Regions from separate parts of the Metabacillus rhizosphaerae genome, predicted to be linked through region 1. Evidence: a T-box and tRNA genes for the amino acid it is inferred to sense, from the RefSeq annotation. Region 1 holds a T-box; the other holds one or more tRNA genes.
The links. A T-box is a leader RNA that pairs with one kind of tRNA and senses whether it is charged. The one in region 1 lies ahead of ileS (isoleucine--tRNA ligase), so its partner is inferred to be a tRNA-Ile.
Positions count from the first base shown of each region.

Region 2: it encodes a tRNA-Ile, which carries the amino acid that the T-box ahead of ileS (isoleucine--tRNA ligase) is inferred to sense. The anticodon was not compared.

Region 1 is NZ_CP147403.1:4,159,440-4,163,635, reverse strand. Features, by position in the region: gene WCV66_RS20230 (YggT family protein) at 1-129, shown strand, start outside; gene WCV66_RS20225 (RNA-binding protein) at 213-989, shown strand; gene WCV66_RS20220 (DivIVA domain-containing protein) at 1,126-1,632, shown strand; T-box leader at 1,874-2,103, shown strand; gene ileS (isoleucine--tRNA ligase) at 2,297-4,196, shown strand, end outside.
Region 2 is NZ_CP147403.1:1,306,989-1,311,184, forward strand. Features, by position in the region: rRNA gene rrf (5S ribosomal RNA) at 28-143, shown strand; tRNA gene WCV66_RS06195 (tRNA-Glu) at 189-263, shown strand; tRNA gene WCV66_RS06200 (tRNA-Val) at 267-342, shown strand; tRNA gene WCV66_RS06205 (tRNA-Thr) at 357-432, shown strand; tRNA gene WCV66_RS06210 (tRNA-Lys) at 598-670, shown strand; tRNA gene WCV66_RS06215 (tRNA-Leu) at 686-768, shown strand; tRNA gene WCV66_RS06220 (tRNA-Leu) at 787-875, shown strand; tRNA gene WCV66_RS06225 (tRNA-Arg) at 1,011-1,087, shown strand; tRNA gene WCV66_RS06230 (tRNA-Pro) at 1,094-1,170, shown strand; tRNA gene WCV66_RS06235 (tRNA-Ser) at 1,206-1,298, shown strand; tRNA gene WCV66_RS06240 (tRNA-Met) at 1,333-1,409, shown strand; tRNA gene WCV66_RS06245 (tRNA-Asp) at 1,484-1,560, shown strand; tRNA gene WCV66_RS06250 (tRNA-Phe) at 1,723-1,798, shown strand; tRNA gene WCV66_RS06255 (tRNA-Tyr) at 1,833-1,916, shown strand; tRNA gene WCV66_RS06260 (tRNA-Trp) at 1,925-1,998, shown strand; tRNA gene WCV66_RS06265 (tRNA-His) at 2,014-2,089, shown strand; tRNA gene WCV66_RS06270 (tRNA-Gly) at 2,097-2,170, shown strand; tRNA gene WCV66_RS06275 (tRNA-Ile) at 2,182-2,255, shown strand; tRNA gene WCV66_RS06280 (tRNA-Arg) at 2,275-2,348, shown strand; gene WCV66_RS06285 (hypothetical protein) at 2,842-2,985, shown strand; gene WCV66_RS06290 (PLP-dependent aminotransferase family protein) at 3,186-4,196, opposite strand, start outside.

The sequences.
Region 1 (4,196 bases):
CCATATTTAGAACCCTTTCGCAAGATAATACCACCATTAGGAATGATTGATATCTCTCCAATCGTAGCAATTTTGGCTTTGAGATTTGCACAGTCTGGCGTGGCTGCACTTTTTAGAATGATTGGCTAAGGGACTTTTTGGTCCCTCTTTTTTCATACATAACATATTACATATTTTAACCATGCAATATAGTGTAACTGGAGTTGTAACCTATGGATCAAATATATCAACATTTTCGTGGTGAAGAACGACATTTTATCGATCAGGTTCTAGAATGGAAGGAAACCGTGCAAAATCAATATAGTCCAAAGCTATCAGATTTTTTAGATCCTCGAGAACAAGAAATTGTAGCTTCAGTAATTGGTGAAAATTCAGATGTAAAGGTTTCTTTTTTAGGTGGTGTAGAAGTCACTGAACGAAAAAGAGCTTTAATATACCCGGACTATTTTCTGCCAGAACAAGAGGATTTTAAGTTAACTCTTTTTGAAATACAATATGCTAGCAAATTTATCAATCTTCAGCATCGTCAGGTTCTAGGATCGCTTATGAGTCTGGGACTAAAACGTTCAAAATTTGGTGATATTCGTATTAATCAAGACATTGTGCAGCTAGTATGTGCAAGTGAGATTGCAGAATATTTAAAAGCTAACTTCCAAGAAATTGGTCGAGCTAAAATTAGTTTGAAGGAAATAGGTTTGAACAAATTAATCCCCCAAATAGAAGAGATGCAAGAGCTAATTATGACGGTATCATCACTGCGACTTGATGTTGTATGCTCAGGGATTTATAACATTTCACGGCAAAAAATCCAGCCTCTTATTACAAATGGACTTGTTAAAGTAAATTGGAAAACGGTTGATTCCGTATCATTTGAATGTCGCGATGGAGATACACTCTCCGTACGTGGATATGGTCGCAGTGAAATAACAGCTGTTGAAGGGAAAACGAAAAAAGACAAGTGGAGATTAATTGTTAATAAACAAAAATAATAAGTTTACATGACCTTATCCTTATAAAAGTAAAATATTTTTGCCTAAATAACAGGATTTTCAACAAACCTGTCGAATTATGATTTATAATGTTGACAAGGATTAACTATTTAACTACATATTGGAGGTGGCATCCGTGCCTTTAACACCGTTAGATATCCATAATAAGGAGTTTAATAAAGGATTTCGTGGATATGATGAAGACGAAGTAAATGAATTTTTAGATCAAGTAATAAAAGATTATGAAATGATCATCCGCGAAAAGAAAGAGCTTGAATCTCGCGTTATAGAACTAACTGAAAAATTAGGTCACTTTACAAATATTGAAGAGACATTGAATAAATCAATTATCATAGCTCAAGAAGCAGGAGAAGACGTTAAGAGAAATGCCCAGAAAGAATCAAAGCTAATAATTAAAGAGGCTGAGAAAAATGCGGATCGTATAATTAATGAATCATTATCGAAGTCTCGGAAAATTGCAATGGAAATTGAAGAGCTTAAAAAGCAATCAAAAGTATTTAGAACGCGATTCCAGATGTTAATTGAAGCACAGCTTGATCTATTGAAAAATGATGATTGGGATCATTTATTAGAGTATGAAGTAGAACCAATTTTTGGTGAAGCAGAAGAAACTAAAAGCTAAACTTGACTTTTTCATTTTTTTTCGCATATAATACGAAAACATAGATGTTTTTCTTATCGTTTAAGAAATTATAAAATTCTTGAACTTAGGATAAGCGCACGACATCCAGCTCCAGCGCCTAGCCCCTCGAGGTCATAAGCTAATTTAGAATTGAAGGCAAAGAACGCCTTCTATTCTAAATCATCTTATGCTTGTCGGGGCTGATCAAGGCGCTTGCGCTTTTGTTCATTAACAACCTTATAGTAAAACGGTGAAAGGGATAGTAATCCTTTACAATTCTTATATAGCGAATCGAGGATGGTGTAAGCTCGACATAAGGAAAAAGGATGAAGATCACCCTAGAGTTCCATGCTGAACATATTTGTAAGTAAGCACAGGCGAATCATTCTCGTTACGAATGCTTGAGTGGATTAGTTTTAATGAATTAATCTAATAGGGTGGTACCGCGAGATAAACCTTCTCGTCCCTTGTGGGATGAGAGGGTTTTTTGTGTTTTCAAAAGAAAGTTGTACCACAAAACAGGTAATTGGGAAATTGTCAGATTATTGTTAGTCTCTCTTCGACCTTTCACAAAAAAATAAAATTCATCCTGAAGTGAAGACACTATTACAAGGCAGCAAACTTTTTCGGAAAAAATTAACTATTAAAAGCTGGAGGAATGAAAATGGATTATAAAGATACCTTGTTAATGCCAAAGACGGAATTTCCGATGCGTGGAAACCTTCCAAACAGAGAACCACTAATGCAAGAAAAATGGGAGCAAATGAATATTTACAATAAAGTACAAGAACGAACGAAAGATCGACCACTGTTCATTTTGCATGATGGTCCTCCTTACGCAAATGGTGATATTCATATGGGGCATGCACTTAATAAAATTTTAAAGGATTTTATTGTTCGTTATAAATCAATGACAGGCTTCTGTGCTCCATATGTTCCAGGTTGGGACACTCATGGATTACCAATTGAAACTGCATTGACTAAAAATAAAAAAGTAAAAAGAAAAGAAATGTCGGTCGCTGAGTTCCGTAAGCTATGTGAAGAGTATGCTTGGGAACAAATTAATGGGCAACGTGAACAGTTTAAACGTCTTGGTGTACGTGGTGATTGGGATAACCCATATGTTACGTTAAAGCCTGAGTATGAAGCTCAGCAAATCAAAGTATTCGGTGAGATGGCTAAAAAAGGTTATATTTACAAAGGCCTTAAACCAGTTTATTGGTCACCTTCAAGTGAATCTGCTCTAGCGGAAGCTGAGATCGAATATGCCGATAAACGCTCTCCATCAATTTATGTGGCATTCCCAGTTCAAGATGGGAAAGGTGTTTTAACAAATGATGAAAAAATCATCATCTGGACGACAACACCATGGACAATTCCAGCAAATTTAGGTATTTCCGTCCACCCAGAATTAGATTATAGTGTTGTAGCTGTAGATGGTGAAAAATTCGTTGTTGCTTCAGCCCTAGTTGAATCTGTGGCAAACACTATTGGATGGGAAAATTATGAGGTTGATCGTACAATTAAAGGTGCAGCGCTTGACCGTGTGATTGCTAAACATCCTATTTATGATCGCGAGTCTCTTGTCATGCTTGGAGAACACGTAACAAGTGATGGTGGTACTGGCTGTGTTCATACTGCACCAGGTCATGGGGAAGATGACTTTATTATTGGTAGTCAATACGGCTTAGATGTTTTATGTCCTGTTGATGAAAAAGGATATATGACAAAAGAGGCTGAAGGCTTCGAAGGATTATTCTATGACGAAGCAAACAAACCAATTACTGAAAAGTTACAAGAGACTGGTTCATTATTAAAGCTGCAATTCATTACCCACTCATACCCACATGATTGGAGAACAAAAAAACCAACGATCTTCCGTGCAACTGCTCAATGGTTTGCATCAATTAAAGATTTTCGTGATGATCTATTAAAGGCTGTTAATGAAACAAAATGGGTTCCTGCATGGGGAGAAACTAGACTTTATAATATGGTACGTGATCGTGGAGACTGGTGTATTTCACGTCAACGTGCATGGGGAGTACCAATTCCAGTATTTTATGCTGAAAATGGTGAACCAATTATTACTGATGAAACAATTGAACATGTATCAAACCTTTTCCGTGATAAAGGATCAAATATTTGGTTTGAACTTGAAGCAAAAGATCTACTTCCAGTGGGCTTTACACATGAAGGAAGTCCAAATGGTACATTCACTAAAGAAAATGATATTATGGATGTTTGGTTTGATTCAGGTTCATCACATCAAGCAGTTCTTTTAGAAAGAGATGACCTTCAAAGACCAGCTGATTTATACCTTGAAGGATCTGACCAATATCGTGGTTGGTTTAACTCTTCTTTATCAACAGCTGTTGCTGTAACTGGTAAAGCACCATATAAAGGCGTATTGAGCCATGGTTTTGCGCTTGATGGTGAAGGACGAAAGATGAGTAAATCACTTGGAAATACGGTATTACCTTCAAAAGTAATGAAACAACTAGGTGGAGATATTTTACGATTATGGGTAGCATCAGTTGATTATCAAGCAGATGTAAGAGTATCTG
Region 2 (4,196 bases), 2.8 Mb from region 1:
GAAGGAACAACCTTTCAATTAAATTTGTCTGGTAATGATGGCGAAGAGGCCACACCCGTTCCCATGCCGAACACGGAAGTTAAGCTCTTCAGCGCCGATGGTAGTTGGGGGTTTCCCCCTGTGAGAGTAGGACGTTGCCAGGCAATAGCCCCTTATTCGGGGCTATTATTTTGTTTGTTTTTGTAATTGGCCCGTTGGTCAAGCGGTTAAGACACCGCCCTTTCACGGCGGTAACACGGGTTCGAATCCCGTACGGGTCACCATTTGGAGGATTAGCTCAGCTGGGAGAGCATCTGCCTTACAAGCAGAGGGTCGGCGGTTCGATCCCGTCATCCTCCACCATCTAAATCTATTGTGCCGGTGTAGCTCAACTGGTAGAGCAACTGACTTGTAATCAGTAGGTTGGGGGTTCAAGTCCTCTTGCCGGCACCACTTTATTATTTATATATGAGCCATTAGCTCAGTTGGTAGAGCACGATCGAATAAGCATCAAAGCGATACTTCAGCGCACATATTGAACTACTACTTGATTAGACTTTCTGGAATATGGGCGTCATTACAAGTGCAAAACAACATAATACTACTCATTTTTATAATGAGCCATTAGCTCAGTTGGTAGAGCATCTGACTTTTAATCAGAGGGTCGAAGGTTCGAGTCCTTCATGGCTCATCATATACACATCTTGCGGGTGTGGCGGAATTGGCAGACGCGCTAGACTTAGGATCTAGTGTCCTTGTGACGTGGGGGTTCAAGTCCCTTCACCCGCATCTCTACATTAGCAAAGTGCCGGGGTGGCGGAACTGGCAGACGCACAGGACTTAAAATCCTGCGGTAGGTGACTACCGTACCGGTTCGATTCCGGTCCTCGGCACCACTTAGAAAAGCGGAGAAAGCCCGCTTAAACCGATAGGATGTTGGAGCTTCTGAGAAGGAGTCGTTGTTTGACTCCGCAGGAAGAAGTGAAACAGCCGTACGGTTTGGCTTTCGTAGCTAGACAAATATATTTAATGCGCCCGTAGCTCAATTGGATAGAGCGTTTGACTACGGATCAAAAGGTTAGGGGTTCGACTCCTCTCGGGCGCGCCATATAACCGGGAAGTAGCTCAGCTTGGTAGAGCACTTGGTTTGGGACCAAGGGGTCGCAGGTTCGAATCCTGTCTTCCCGACCAGTCAAAGTTTTTGGTTATATAAGGTCCATATATTTGGAGGAATACCCAAGTCCGGCTGAAGGGATCGGTCTTGAAAACCGACAGGGGTGTCAAAACCCGCGGGGGTTCGAATCCCCCTTCCTCCTCCATACTTTTTTTAATTAAAATTTATATTTCTATTATCGCGGGGTGGAGCAGTCTGGTAGCTCGTCGGGCTCATAACCCGAAGGTCGCAGGTTCAAATCCTGTCCCCGCAACCAAATTCAGTTGACGAAACTCAGTTACTCTTACTTCTTAGCAAGGAAACATAGGAGTGTTTTAGTGCAACCAAAATGGTCCGGTAGTTCAGTTGGTTAGAATGCCTGCCTGTCACGCAGGAGGTCGCGGGTTCGAGTCCCGTCCGGACCGCCATTTTTATTTTTAAAACTCCCTTGTCTCAAGGAGAAGGGTTTCAATAAGCGAGAAGGTCGAGGAAGCGACTGAGCGAACACCGGAGCGTATGTAAATACGTGAGGATGTGAGCGATGGAGCTGACGAAGAGATTCGAAGCTTAGTGGAAGCCGTAAACTAAATGGCTCGGTAGCTCAGTTGGTAGAGCAATGGACTGAAAATCCATGTGTCGGCGGTTCGATTCCGTCCCGAGCCACCATTTAACATAAATTATCTAAATATTGAAAATACGCGGAGGGGTAGCGAAGTGGCTAAACGCGGCGGACTGTAAATCCGCTCCTTAGGGTTCGGCAGTTCGAATCTGCCCCCCTCCACCATTTAAAATAGGGGCATAGTTTAACGGTAGAATAGAGGTCTCCAAAACCTTTGATGTGGGTTCGATTCCTACTGCCCCTGCCAGTTTAAAATATAGTGGCGATTGTGGCGAAGTGGTTAACGCACCTGATTGTGGTTCAGGCATTCGTGGGTTCGATTCCCATCAGTCGCCCCATTTACTTGCGGGTGTAGTTTAGTGGTAAAACCTCAGCCTTCCAAGCTGATGATGAGGGTTCGATTCCCTTCACCCGCTCCAATTTTTAAAATGGGCCTATAGCTCAGCTGGTTAGAGCGCACGCCTGATAAGCGTGAGGTCGATGGTTCGAGTCCATTTAGGCCCATCATTTAATATTTTATTTTGTGCCTTTAGCACAGCTGGATAGAGCAACAGCCTTCTAAGCCGTCGGTCAGAGGTTCGAAACCTCTAAGGCACGTTTAAACTAATCTAACTTGGATTAGTTTTTTTGCATTGAATTCTCTTTACAAAGCTGTAGATCACAAATAAGAATAAACCTTTATAAGGAGAGACGTTTATTTCTTTAATTCTTCACTTTTAAATATTCTAACAATGTCTTTTCGCAGAAGTCCTTATGTGTCTCCTCCGACATCGGTCTTTAGCTATCGCTTCCAGCACGATCTCCAAAGTCATCCACTCAATTCGAAGTATTCTTACAGTCATTTTCAGCATCAGCCATAAATTTCCCAATTTTTCTCTTAAAACTTGCAAAATTTTTTTCTGAAGAAATAGAAGGAATATCAGATCGAAGAGGGTGCAAATGAATAAATTTAATAAAATAACAGCCATCGCATCGAAGTTCTTGCTTTGTTTTTCGTAGAAAATTTATAAAGATTTTTTATTTTATATGTATAAGATATTAATAGTTTGGGAATCATGTAGATAAGAATAAAGAAGGGAGACATGTATTGATGGAGAAAAAACATATTTTATCTGATTTTGTTAAGGGGGACCGATTTGAATTAAATTCTTATTTAACTTATTTATTTGATAAATTTAATGCTGATGTTAAGGATCATTCAAAAGATAATCTGGTAAAACAATGGATTAACTGAACTGAAGGGAAAAAATTATGAGTGTAGAAATCGTATAAGCGACCTTTTTATTCTGATTAGAATAGAAATGGTCGCTTTGTTGTTTTTATTATACTTAGGAAATCTGCTGCAATTAAGATAGGTGATGAAGTGAAACTTACATTAGTTGAAAGATGTTACATTGGAACAGATGATGCTACCCTCAATTAAACTCACCCATACTACAAGAGTAAAAAGTTATTTGGAGTAATATGATTTTTTCTACTGTTAATTAAAGAAATACAATGAGCCAATCGCTCTACCCCTAGTTTAATTTGACTCTCGTTCACTTGTGAGATGCTTAATCGAAGGAGATTTTCCTTTTTATATTCTGGCAAAAACATTCTAGAGGCATCATCAACAAATATACGCTGCTCGTTTAGCATATGAACTACCTGTTTTGCTGTCACATTTTCGGGCAAACTGATGGATAGATAGAACCCTGAAGTCGGTTTTGAAAAATGAGTATCAGCCGGTAGCAATAATTCACAGGCTTCTTGAAGGATTTGCATTTTAGTATGGTATACCTCTTTTATTTTTTTGAGATGGCTATTAAACATTCCACTTTTTAAATAGATTTCTAGAGCACCTTGTGAAAGTGCTGAACTATTAAAATCCGAACTAAATTTATATCGTAAAAAATTGTTAATCATTAATGTAGGAAGAACGATTGTAGCAATCCTTAACCCTGGGAGGAATATTTTCGAAAAGCTTTTAATATAAATCACTCTCCCTGAAGGATCGAAAGAAAATAAAGGATCGGATTTTGCATTTGGGTCAAGGTCTCCTAAAAAATCATCTTCCACTATATATACATCGTATTTTTCAGCTAACTCAACGATTTTTTTCTTTTCGCTATTCGAGTAACAATGTCCAAGTGGATTGTGAAATCTCGGGATTATATAGAAAAACTTTATATCGTTATTTCGAAAAATGTATTCCAGACGATCGAGATCAATGCCTTCCATCGATAACTCAATTCCAAAAGTATTAGCTTTTTGTATATTGATGGACTCAATGAATCCGAAATAAGTAGGCTGTTCAATTAGAATATTGTTTTTTCCATTTGGAAACGGCATTGAAACTAATAAATTAAGTGCTTGCTGCGAACCAGAAACAACAACTACTCTATCGGGTTGAGTGAACACCTGTAGATTCTGCAAATATTTCACTAACTGGACTCGTAATGAGTA